2 linked regions of the Saccharophagus degradans 2-40 genome follow. The protein of the gene in region 2 interacts with the protein of the main gene of each other region in a pairwise test. Links are inferred from orthologs where the notes say so. Each region holds a gene or a part of one and is shown on either strand. Other genes may lie near its edges.

The links. Proteins that work in one complex are often made in the same cells at the same time.
Region 1: the proteins of SDE_RS07930 (region 2) and crp interact in binary tests that used the Escherichia coli proteins (3 or more experiments, as listed by UniProt). The link is inferred for Saccharophagus degradans 2-40 from one-to-one orthologs.

The regions. Positions count from the first base shown.
Region 1 is NC_007912.1:970,984-976,402, forward strand. Bases 2,471-5,353 are described here. They hold crp (cAMP-activated global transcriptional regulator CRP), read right to left. Parts: upstream 4,289-5,353; coding sequence 3,653-4,288; downstream 2,471-3,652. Other genes in these bases: trpD (anthranilate phosphoribosyltransferase), read left to right, coding at 2,471-2,674; trpC (indole-3-glycerol phosphate synthase TrpC), read left to right, coding at 2,763-3,560; SDE_RS04015 (OsmC family protein), read left to right, coding at 4,651-5,073; SDE_RS04020 (RMD1 family protein), read right to left, coding at 5,145-5,353. Outside these bases: SDE_RS03990 (DUF1631 domain-containing protein), read right to left, coding at 1-474; SDE_RS03995 (aminodeoxychorismate/anthranilate synthase component II), read left to right, coding at 1,028-1,606; more of trpD, read left to right, coding at 1,649-2,470; more of SDE_RS04020, read right to left, coding at 5,354-5,419.
Region 2 is NC_007912.1:1,951,740-1,956,922, forward strand. The notes cover bases 1-2,700. They hold SDE_RS07930 (YacL family protein), read right to left. Parts: upstream 1,684-2,700; coding sequence 1,318-1,683; downstream 1-1,317. Other genes in these bases: SDE_RS07920 (DNA polymerase II), read left to right, coding at 1-562; SDE_RS07925 (hypothetical protein), read right to left, coding at 633-1,253; SDE_RS07935 (alpha/beta hydrolase), read left to right, coding at 1,874-2,569; SDE_RS07940 (helix-turn-helix domain-containing protein), read right to left, coding at 2,682-2,700. Outside these bases: more of SDE_RS07940, read right to left, coding at 2,701-3,629; SDE_RS07945 (helix-turn-helix domain-containing protein), read right to left, coding at 3,690-4,595; SDE_RS07950 (ketoacyl-ACP synthase III), read right to left, coding at 4,626-5,183.

The DNA.
Region 1 (5,419 bases), 980 kb from region 2 along the record:
GTGGTCGAGACGAATGGCAAGCTCATAGAGCTCTTCTTTGTATATTTCGCGGGTGCGGCCGGTCATATTGTTGAGCGCAAGCTCGATTTCTAAATCGTCGCCTTCAACAATTGAGAGGCTGCCAGATGTGATGTCGCCGTCGGTACGGTTGAGCTTGGCTTGAGATTGACCGGTTACAAGGTCATTAAATTCGTTAGTGAGCGCGCGCAAAAATTCGTTGGCTACGCCTTGTTTCTTTATGCGTATTTCACGCATTGATTCGAAGTAAAGGTTTTCTTCGTTGTTGGTAGAGGCTCTTTTCGAAAGATCATAAAACAAATCGTCCGCTGCCGAAAACATATGGTCGAGCAGCTGCACTGCGTTGTCGAGCGCAATGTTTTGTATGTGGTCTAGTACGCGCGGAGGGGCGACGCGTGGTCGCGCGCTGCTGCGCTGCACTTCATGAATACCAGGCCTTTGGTTATTGGGAGCCATTTTAAAACCTTAATAAATTTAGCTATGCGTGCTTGTTGTGCCTTTTGGGCTCAGCGTATTCTCCCGCTGCAAGCAAGCGTTCCATTAGATACAGGTTGTATACGCAAGATTCATTCCGGCGGGGCCGGCCTGCGTCACCTCGCATTGCTTATGTGATGCGTGTCACTTTTTGCCTGTATATCCATTCAAAAGAGGACTTTCCATCATTGGCTCCAAAAGGTAGTGGTAGGGGGAATATTGTTTTAAATCAATGAGTTACCGTGTTTTGTTGCCGGAGGCCTCATGTGAAAGTCTCGAGTGGGGATTATACCCTTTTATTTCGCAAAATTTGCAGTTGAGACGTGTTACCGGTGAGTATTTTATCGGAGTGTTAATTTATTCGACAGTGAGCCGCCGTCTGTCGGCTATATTAAGGCGATAATCAGTACAGTCTTGATTGTTATTTTTGCGTGGTTTGCTTGTGTGCACCAACACGGGCGTTCGCTAAATTTGGCCTTCACTTATATAATGCTTGGCCTTACTCATTCTATTACGCCCATTTGGATTGCTAGCCATGCTGTTGATGATCGATAACTACGATTCGTTTACCTATAACGTAGTGCAATATCTTGCCGAACTAAAAGCCGATGTGCTTGTAGTGCGCAACGACGAATTAACGGTAGAGCAAATTAAAGCCAAGCAGCCGGAGCGCATTGTTATCTCCCCTGGGCCTTGTACCCCCAACGAAGCAGGGGTATCGGTTGAGGTTATTAAACAGTTCGCCGGTGTGGTGCCTATTTTAGGTATTTGCTTGGGCCACCAAAGTATTGGCCAAGCATTTGGTGGCGACATAATACGCGCACGCCAAGTTATGCACGGTAAAACCAGCCCTATGTATCATGCAAATGTAGGGGTATTTGAGGGCCTGTCTAACCCATTTACCGCTACGCGTTACCACTCGTTGGTTATCGATAAAAATACTCTGCCTGAGTGTTTAGAGGTGACCGCGTGGACGCAAGATGAGGCGGGCAATATCGATGAAATTATGGGCGTGCGCCACAAAGAGTTGGCGATTGAAGGGGTGCAGTTTCACCCAGAATCAATTCTTAGCGAGCACGGCCACCAACTATTAAAGAATTTTTTAGAGCGCTAATGCCGCCTACAGCATGTATAAAAATAACGCGAGGGAGCAATAATGAACATTAAAGATGCACTGGCCTTGGTTGTAAACGGCAAGGATTTATCGGTTGAGCAAATGACCGATGTGATGCGTGAGGTGATGACCGGTAAGGCAACCGACGCGCAAAGAGGTGCGTTTTTAGTTGCGCTGCGCATTAAGAGCGAAACCCTAGATGAAATTACCGGTGCGGCTAAAGTTATGCGCGAGCTGGCCACAAAAGTTGTGGTGAATGCCGATAACCTAGTGGATACCTGCGGTACCGGCGGCGACGGCGCGAATCTTTTTAATGTGTCCACCGCCTCGGCTTTTGTGGTGGCGGCAGCGGGTGGCCATGTGGCGAAGCACGGCAACCGATCTGTTTCTAGCTCTACCGGCAGTGCCGATGTGCTTGAGGCGGCAGGTGTGAACTTGCAAATGCCCGCAGATCAAGTGGCCCGTGCCATCGAAACCATTGGCGTGGGGTTTATGTTTGCCCCAGCTCATCACAGTGCTATGAAGCACGCAATTGGCCCCCGTAAAGAGTTAGGCTTGCGCACCATATTTAACATGCTTGGCCCAATGACCAACCCTGCTGGGGTTAAGAATCAGGTTATAGGTGTGTTTACCAAGGCGCTGTGCCGGCCAATGGCTGAAGTATTGGGTAGATTGGGCAGTGAGCACGTATTAGTGGTGCACAGTGAAGATGGTTTAGATGAGCTGAGTATTGCTGCGCCTTCCCACGTTGCTGAATACCACAAAGGTAACGTTACCGAATACACCTTGTCGCCTGCTGATGTGGGCATTGAAATGCAAAGCCTAGAGGGCTTGGGCGTAGCTACCGCAGAAGAGTCGCTAGCGCTTATTAACGGGGCTTTTGCTGGCAGTGATGAACCCGCAGCCCAAAAAGCGGCGGCGATAATTGCACTTAATGCCGGTGCGGCTATTTATGTGTCTGGCTTGGCGACTAGTTTTAAAGATGGTGTTGCCATGGCGGAGGATGCTTTAGCCACTGGAGCTGCGCGTGAAAAATTAAAAGAGCTAGTGGAATTCTCTGCGCTGTAGGGCGCAAGCGCGGGCTTAGTTAAAATGGTGGCTTAGTTAAAAAAGCAAAAGCGAAAAGATAAAAGTAAACAGCAGAGATTATAACGGTATGACAGATACACCCACGGTATTAAAGAAAATTATTGCGCGTAAATGGGAAGAAATTGCCGAGCGCAAAGCGGTGGTGTCTGCCGAGCTGTTGCGCGAACAAGCGCTGGCTCAGCCTGCTTGTCGCGGCTTTGTTGCGTCGATTGAATCGCGTTTGAGTAAAGGCGAGTCGGCGGTGATTGCTGAAATTAAAAAGGCGTCGCCCAGCAAAGGGGTGATTCGCGAAGATTTTAACCCTGCGGAATTGGCGCGCAGCTACGAGCAGGGCGGTGCGGCCTGTTTGTCGGTTTTAACCGATGTGGACTTCTTTCAGGGGGCGGATGCCTACCTGCAGCAAGCGCGTGCAGCGGTTTCTCTACCGGTTATTCGCAAAGACTTTATTGTGGATAGCTATCAGCTGCTCGAAGCGCGTGCCATGGGCGCAGATTGCGTGTTGCTGATAGTGTCGGCCCTTAGCTTTGAAAAGCTACTAGAGCTAAATGAGCAAGCGTTGGCGCTGGGTTTGGATGTTTTGGTGGAAGTGCACGACGCGGTGGAATTAGAGCAAGCGCTGCAACTACCTAACAAGTTAGTGGGCATTAACAACCGCAACCTGCACACCTTTGATGTTACCTTGCAAACTACGTTCGATTTGTTGCCAGCCATCCCAAGCGATAAGGTAGTGGTAACAGAAAGCGGTATATTTACCGGAGAGGATGTTGCATCTATGCGCGAGCAGGGTGTGAACACCTTCTTAGTGGGGGAGTCTTTTATGCGCGCAGACGAACCTGGTGAAAAGTTGCGAGAACTGTTCTTTTAAGGCAGCGACCTAAGAGGGGGGACTAATAAGGGCAGTGTGGGGGCTGCCTCTTGGCAGAGCCCTGTGACACTGCCTGCAAGGCGGGGGTGGTTTTAGCGTGTGCCGTAAACCACCATGGTTTTACCTTTTACTGATACGAGGCCTTGGTCTTCGAGCGTTTTAAGTACGCGCCCTACCATTTCTCTCGAGCAGCCAACTATCCGTCCAATTTCTTGGCGTGTAATTTTAATTTGCATGCCGTCGGGGTGGGTCATGGCATCAGGCTCTTTACACAGGTCTAGCAAGGTTCTTGCTACACGGCCTGTTACATCTAAGAACGCTAAGTCGCCCACTTTACGCGTAGTGTTGCGCAGGCGGCGCGCCATTTGAGTGCCAAGTGCAAACAGGAACTCTGGGTGAGCTTCGGATACTTCCTGGAACTTTGAATAGGAGATTTCAGCTATTTCACATTCTGATTTGGCGCGAACCCATGCACTGCGTGCATCTGTTTCGTCAAATAAACCCATCTCACCAAAAAAATCACCGTCGTTGAGATAGGCGACAATCATTTCCCGCCCTTCTTCGTCTTCAATTAATACAGTAACCGACCCTTTAATAATGTAATAGAGTGAATCACTCTTGTCGCCAGCGTAAATTAAAGTACTTTTAGCGGGGTAACGACGCCGGTGGCAGTGGCTTAAAAACTCGTCCACATTTTGTATGTGAGGTGTGAGAGACACAGCAACCAATGGGGTACCCTCTGTTTCTTCTTAATAGTTTAAATTGTGTTGTTATAGCTCGCATTGATATTGCAGGCCAGTATTTAACATGATTTGTAGCTTGCGAAAGTGCAACGCCCAACGAGTATACCCTCTAGACGTCGAAAAACCGACACTTTCTAATGCATTAGTATAGCGCGTACTGCGGTATATTGAAGTAGCACACACTTTAAACCCTTAATTATAGCGGGCTTCGGGCATAAGCAAAGGTTTAAGCTTTGTGGTAGTCTGCGTTTTTCTCCGCAAGGGGTACGCTTTCTCGCTGGCGTGAGGTTAGAGATATTGGTGTATTATGTTACTTTTGGCGCCAAATTGTTAATGAGGTTAGATACATGCAAGCAACGGTAAAATGGGTAGACGGCAAAATGTTTCTTGGCGAATCCGGCAGCGGTCACACCGTTGTAATGGATGGCCCGCCCGACCATGGCGGTCGCAATATGGGCGTGCGCCCTATGGAAATGATTCTGTTGGGCTTAGGTGGTTGTGCCTCATTCGATGTTATTAGTATTCTTGAAAAAACACGTCAAAAGGTGTCCGATTGCCGCGTGGAGCTTTCAGCTGAGCGAGCAGAAGGCGTGCCCTCACCGTTTACTAAAATTCATTTAAAGTTTGTTGTAACAGGCGTTGCTTTAAAAGAAGTGCAGGTTAAAAAAGCAGTAGAGCTATCGGCAGAAAAATACTGTTCAGCTTCTATTATGCTAGGGGCCGCGGGTGTAGAGCTTACGCACAGTTTTGAGGTGGTCGAGGCAGCTTAATACTCGATGAGCGCTAGAACATCTTTCCCGCTAAAGCCCGCAGTTAAACGCGGGCTTTTTTGTGGCCGCGCCTAAAATAGCTTAAGTAAGTCGTGGCCGAGAAAAATAACAATTTCAACTGCAATTAACGCGATGATTATGCACTCTAAAAAGGACGAGTGGTGATGCTTTTGTTCGTCGCCTAGCATTGAAAGCAGAGCACCTAGGGTATCTATTTTTTGTTGAATTAGCGCTAATCTCGGCGGCAGTTCAAGGTAGCGCGATATGCTTTGGTAGTAGCTTTCAAGTTCGGGGTATTCCCAAAAAAACTCTGGCACGTCGAGTAAATCAAACTTTAAAATAATAT
Region 2 (5,183 bases):
CTTTTCGCGCTTTATTATGCCTACCATTCGTGGTTCTTCGCTTGGCAGTAAAAAGCGCTATGCGGGCGTTAAGCAAACTAAACAAGGTGGGGAGCTAGTTTTTAAAGGGTTAGAAACGGTGCGTTCAGATTGGACTGCACTTGCCAAAAAATTTCAAACCCAACTTTATAGTATGGTGTTTGAAGATAAAAACGTTAAACAGTATGTACAGAAGATAATTGCAGAAACTCGCGCAGGGTTACACGATAATGAACTAATTTACCGCAAGCGATTGCGCCGCAGGTTGGATCATTACGTAAAAAGTATACCGCCACATGTTAAAGCTGCGCGTATGGCAGATGCTGCGAATGCGCTTGCTGGCAAGCCTTTGCGCTATCAACATAAAGGGTGGATAAACTATGTATTAACACTAAATGGGCCAGAGGCCGTAGAGCATCAAACTAGCCCAATAGATTACGATCATTACATTGAAAAACAAATACGCCCAATTGCCGAGGCCATTCTGCCTTTTATCGGCGTTTCTTTCGAAGAAATTAGTGCTTCTCAGCTGGGGCTTTTTTAATACAATCGCACCGTGTTGTGTAGACCGGTAGGTAGTGTAGTATTGGGTGTTTAGGCGCTTAGGTAGCGAGCTAAGTAGGTAAACTCATCATTAAAAAACCGCAAAAAGCAGGGTTGTTTGGGCTAAGGCTTGGTGAAACATGTTTTTTCATTTCTAAAATATAGGCGCGATATTTCTCATAAAACTCCCAGCTTGGCGTGGGCTTGTAAGTAATACCTTCGAGTTCAAAGTAATTGACTATGCCTTTGACTGTGGTGGGTTTAACAAATATTTCTTCCTGTAAGCGGTAGTAAGCTGGCACTGCGCTAATGATTGACCACTTCGCTAGTTTATCTATTTTTAGTAATTCTAACTGTAGCTCAAACCCCTGTTGGTGCTTGCCGTGTAGGGCGAGTTTTAGCCCGTCGACAAGTGTCTTTTTCTCATCGCTATTACGCGTATTTATAAACGATTTAAATTTGGGCTTCTCGAACATAGATATCATGGAGGAGCGACTAATAACTTTAATCCAGTCTTCAAGTATTTGCTCTGTATGCTTAAATTTATTTTTTGCAAACGCTTCTTGGCAAAAATCAGACAGCTTATTTACATTGTGCTTTTTGCCGATGGCAACGATTTCGGGGTGGGCAAAGCCCCCAGGGTAAGCCGCTAAAAACTGCTCTTCGGCAAACTTGAGTCGCTTTGTGTGCATAAGTTTTAACCTCGCGTTGGTACTGGTAGTAGCCTGCAATGATGGTGGCGCCGCGTGTGTACTGCTAGTGGCTTTTAGTTACAAACTGCAGCCAAGATTGTAGTGCTTCTTTAAAGTCGGTTAAGCCGCACTCCGCGTTCGATTCTAATTCATAAAGCGAGATGTTTTTTTCGAATTCAATATCGTCGTCAATGGCGTGAGCCATAACTGACACCTCATCACCTGCGATATGTAACTCGAACTCAGACCCGTGAAGGGTTAGGCTCGCTTTATGGCCTAATTCTATCTGTTCTATATGGCTTAGCAGGCTCGTTATGCGCTGGGTGTTGCTTGCTAACTCATCGGTTAACCAGCGACCAATTGCTTCGTGCCCCATCGAAAAAGTAGCCACGGGGCTACCGCCTAGGTCTTTGTTGAATTCGTATTCCACGTTTTACTCAATACTGGGTGCATGTGCTTGGATAATAGCAATTGTCGACTTTGTTAGGGGAATTTAATACAGTGAGTAGCTAATTTGGGTGGGTTAGGGCGTGTTTGAAACGCTCTAAAACACCAGTGAGCTTATTGGCGAGTGTGCGTTGTTATGACGCACACTCCAAATTCCAGAGTAGAGAGTAATTATGACTTTAACACCAGCACAGCAGGCAGCCGCTAAACAAACAAGAACAGTCGTTCACGGGGCCGGTGAGCCTACCCATGCCGTTATTTGGTTACACGGTTTGGGAGCCTCATCGGATGATTATCCGCCTGTAATCCCATATTTGGGGTTGTCTAATTCTCGCACCATAAGATTTGTATTCCCTCAAGCCCCTGAGCGGCCCATTACAATTAACGGCGGCATGGTCATGCCTGGCTGGTACGACATAAAGGGAATGGATTTGGTCGATAAAGAAGATTTAGAGGGGATGAGCGAGTCCCGTGCGACTTTAGAGCGTTTAATTCAGGAGCAGGTGGACAAGGGGGTACCTACGAGCAACATTGTTATCGCTGGCTTCTCGCAGGGGGGAGCGGTTGCTTATTACACCGGTTTACGCTACTCGCAAAAACTGGCTGGGATTATGGCGCTATCTACCTATATGCCTTTCGCCGGTACTGCAGCGAGTGAGCACTCAGGTGTGAATGTGCAAACACCCATTATGGCAATGCATGGCCTGCACGATGGTGTGGTGCCGCTAAGCATCGGCAAGCAAAGCGCCGACGCAGTAAAAGCCTTAGGTTATACCGTAGAGTGGAAAGGGTATGCCATGGAGCACAATGTAATCCCTGAGCAGCTTACTGATATTGGTGTTTGGCTGAATAGGGTGTTTGAGGGGTAGTTGTCGCCAACTTCGTTGGCTTACTGTATATGCACAATAGGGCTTCTAGTTGGAAGTCTCTTTTACGTGTATTGCTTATTTGGTCTTAGCATCTCTCTTGACGGCTATTTTTCTAGGCGTCCATATCATTCGGTTTTAAGGTGCTTCTTATCCCCTCATAGGTTTCCAGCTCTCTAATGCGCCGGCATATTGTTGGCCTAGATATGCCCAGTATTTTAGCTGCTTCGGTTTGGTTTCCTTTGGTTAGCTGTAATGTTCTGCGTGTTTTTTCAAGGGCCATTATATCTTTGGCTCTTTCGAGTGAAATGTTGGGGTTGAATAATGCAGTAGTAAGGGTTTCCGTTGTGTGAAATGGGCGCGTTCCTGGAAGCGCTGCAAGTATTTGCGGAGTGTAATATTTATTTTCTGAGTATATTAGGCCCAACAGGAATATTGTAACGTTGAATGATGTAACTATTGTTGCGTTCACTTGTAAGCCTAGTTGCATAAGAAATGCAATTATTAACGAAGATATTACAAATGGCCCAGAGCAAAATAGGAGTACTTTGCTACGGTGTCTAATTACATCTTCTTTGTGTAGAAAAGCACCATAACTTAATAAAAGTAGCGTAAATATAACAGCACTAAACATCCCGCTTATATAAACAGAGTAAAAAGGGCCCGGTATGCGAGTTATTGAGTATGCTATTTTAGTTGTGCCTAGTATTGCTAAATTGGGCATAGCCACAAGTATGGAGAGGCCGAGCGCAATGAGTAATGGCAAATAAAAATTTGATAGCTTATCAACTGTTCTTAATGCTACACCCAGAATTGAGTATATGGAAAACGCATAGAACACGTGGTAGGCAACTACCAAGTTTAAGGTGGCCTTGGAGTTAAGCTGAAAGCAAAAAAGTGTTAGTTCGCAGATGTTTAGCCCAAGTAGGGCTAGGAACAATATTAAAAAGAGATTATCAGAAAGGAATCTTTGCGATTCCCCTCTCGAGTGTGAAAATGGTCGTTTCCAAAGGATTATTAGCTTAACAAATATTGCTAATATGCTAGGCAAAGCGTAAAGCAATCTAAACATCCTTTTAAATAGTTACCGCTTCAGGGTGTGCGGGGTCGTAAGCCTAGGGTATTAAAGCTTACGTGCTTTTGTATATTGGCTCTCAATTAGCTTGATTCTTCTGCAGATCGTGGGTCTAGAGACACCAAGAATTCGTGCAGCTTCGCTTTGATTTCCTCTTGTTAGTTCTAGCGTGTATCTAGTCTTTTCTATATCCATCAGTTCTTTTGCCTTTTCTAGAGGCATGTTTGGGTCGAACAAGGCTTGAGTCAGGATTCTGGCGCTGTCGTTATATTTGGTGCCTGGTAGTGAGGAAAGAAGCCCGTATATATGGTACTTGCCCTCTAGATACAATAAGCCAAAAAGTAAAATATTAATGGAGAACGATATAACAACAGTGGCGTTTATTTGAAAGCCAAATTGCATTAAGGCAACGATTATAAAAAGGCTTACAAATGATGGGGTTAGGCATATTAATAAAACCGAGCATTTATTTTTTATTTCTTTAGATTTGCTTCTAAGGGCGCCGTGTATTAGCAAGCCAATTGATGCACTAAATGGAACAAGTAGGGCAAGTTGGACTACGAAATAGTATGGGCCTTGAATCCTTGTATAGGAATATCCAATACTTTTTGTTCCTTCTATTGCGAGCCCTGGTATTGCGATAAAAATCGCCATTAAACAACCAAAGGTTGCAAGCGTGCGAATAGGAAAGACCTGTCGAGTAATCGACAGAGTAATCCCTAACACGGAAAGAATGGAAAAAAGGCCGAATATATAATGCGCCATAACAAGGATTGTTGCGCCACTCTCTTTAAGGTTGAGTGTAAACAACAACATCTCACTAATGTTCAGAGCCAGTAGTGAAATGAAAACGGCTAAAAAAGCTTGGTTCGTTATCAGCAGGCTTTGTCTGGCTCGCCATAATAGAACTAGTTTTATAGCAATAGCCGAGATACTTGGGATGGCGTATAGCAAAAAAGTAATCCTTCTAAAAGGTGTTAACTATTAAAATATTAATCCGCTTTGGCACACGGAGAGGCCGCTGCCAGTTCCCATAATCAAGATTTTTTCACCTCGTTGGGGGCGGTTTAAGAACATATTTACAGGTATTGAGGCGGAGGTCAAATTCCCGTAATTATCATAGGTAATAGGCGCCTTGTTGATGGGTTGGTGCGCCAAACTGGCCATTCCTTGGTGCGGTTTAGCTCCAGTTTGGTGACAAAATAGTTTGTCAATACTTTCTGGCTGCCAACCCAAAAGTTCATAGGTACTGTCTATGAACATTTTATGAAGCCGTAATATTTGTACTGTAATCTCGCGCATTAGCATCTGACCTTGCGTGCCACTATCCGTATGTTTGTAATAGCATAGGTTTGTATGGCTACCATCAGACATAAAGTTCATTTTTTGGAAACCCGAATGTTCATTACCACGCTGAATAATCATTGCCCCTCCAGCGTCACCTACTGTTAGCCCTCCAAGTCTTTTGCGGAACTCTTCTTTACTTGATAGCTTTTTAAGTTGATCAATTGCTTCGTAGGTTAGGTTACTTTGCTTCTCGCC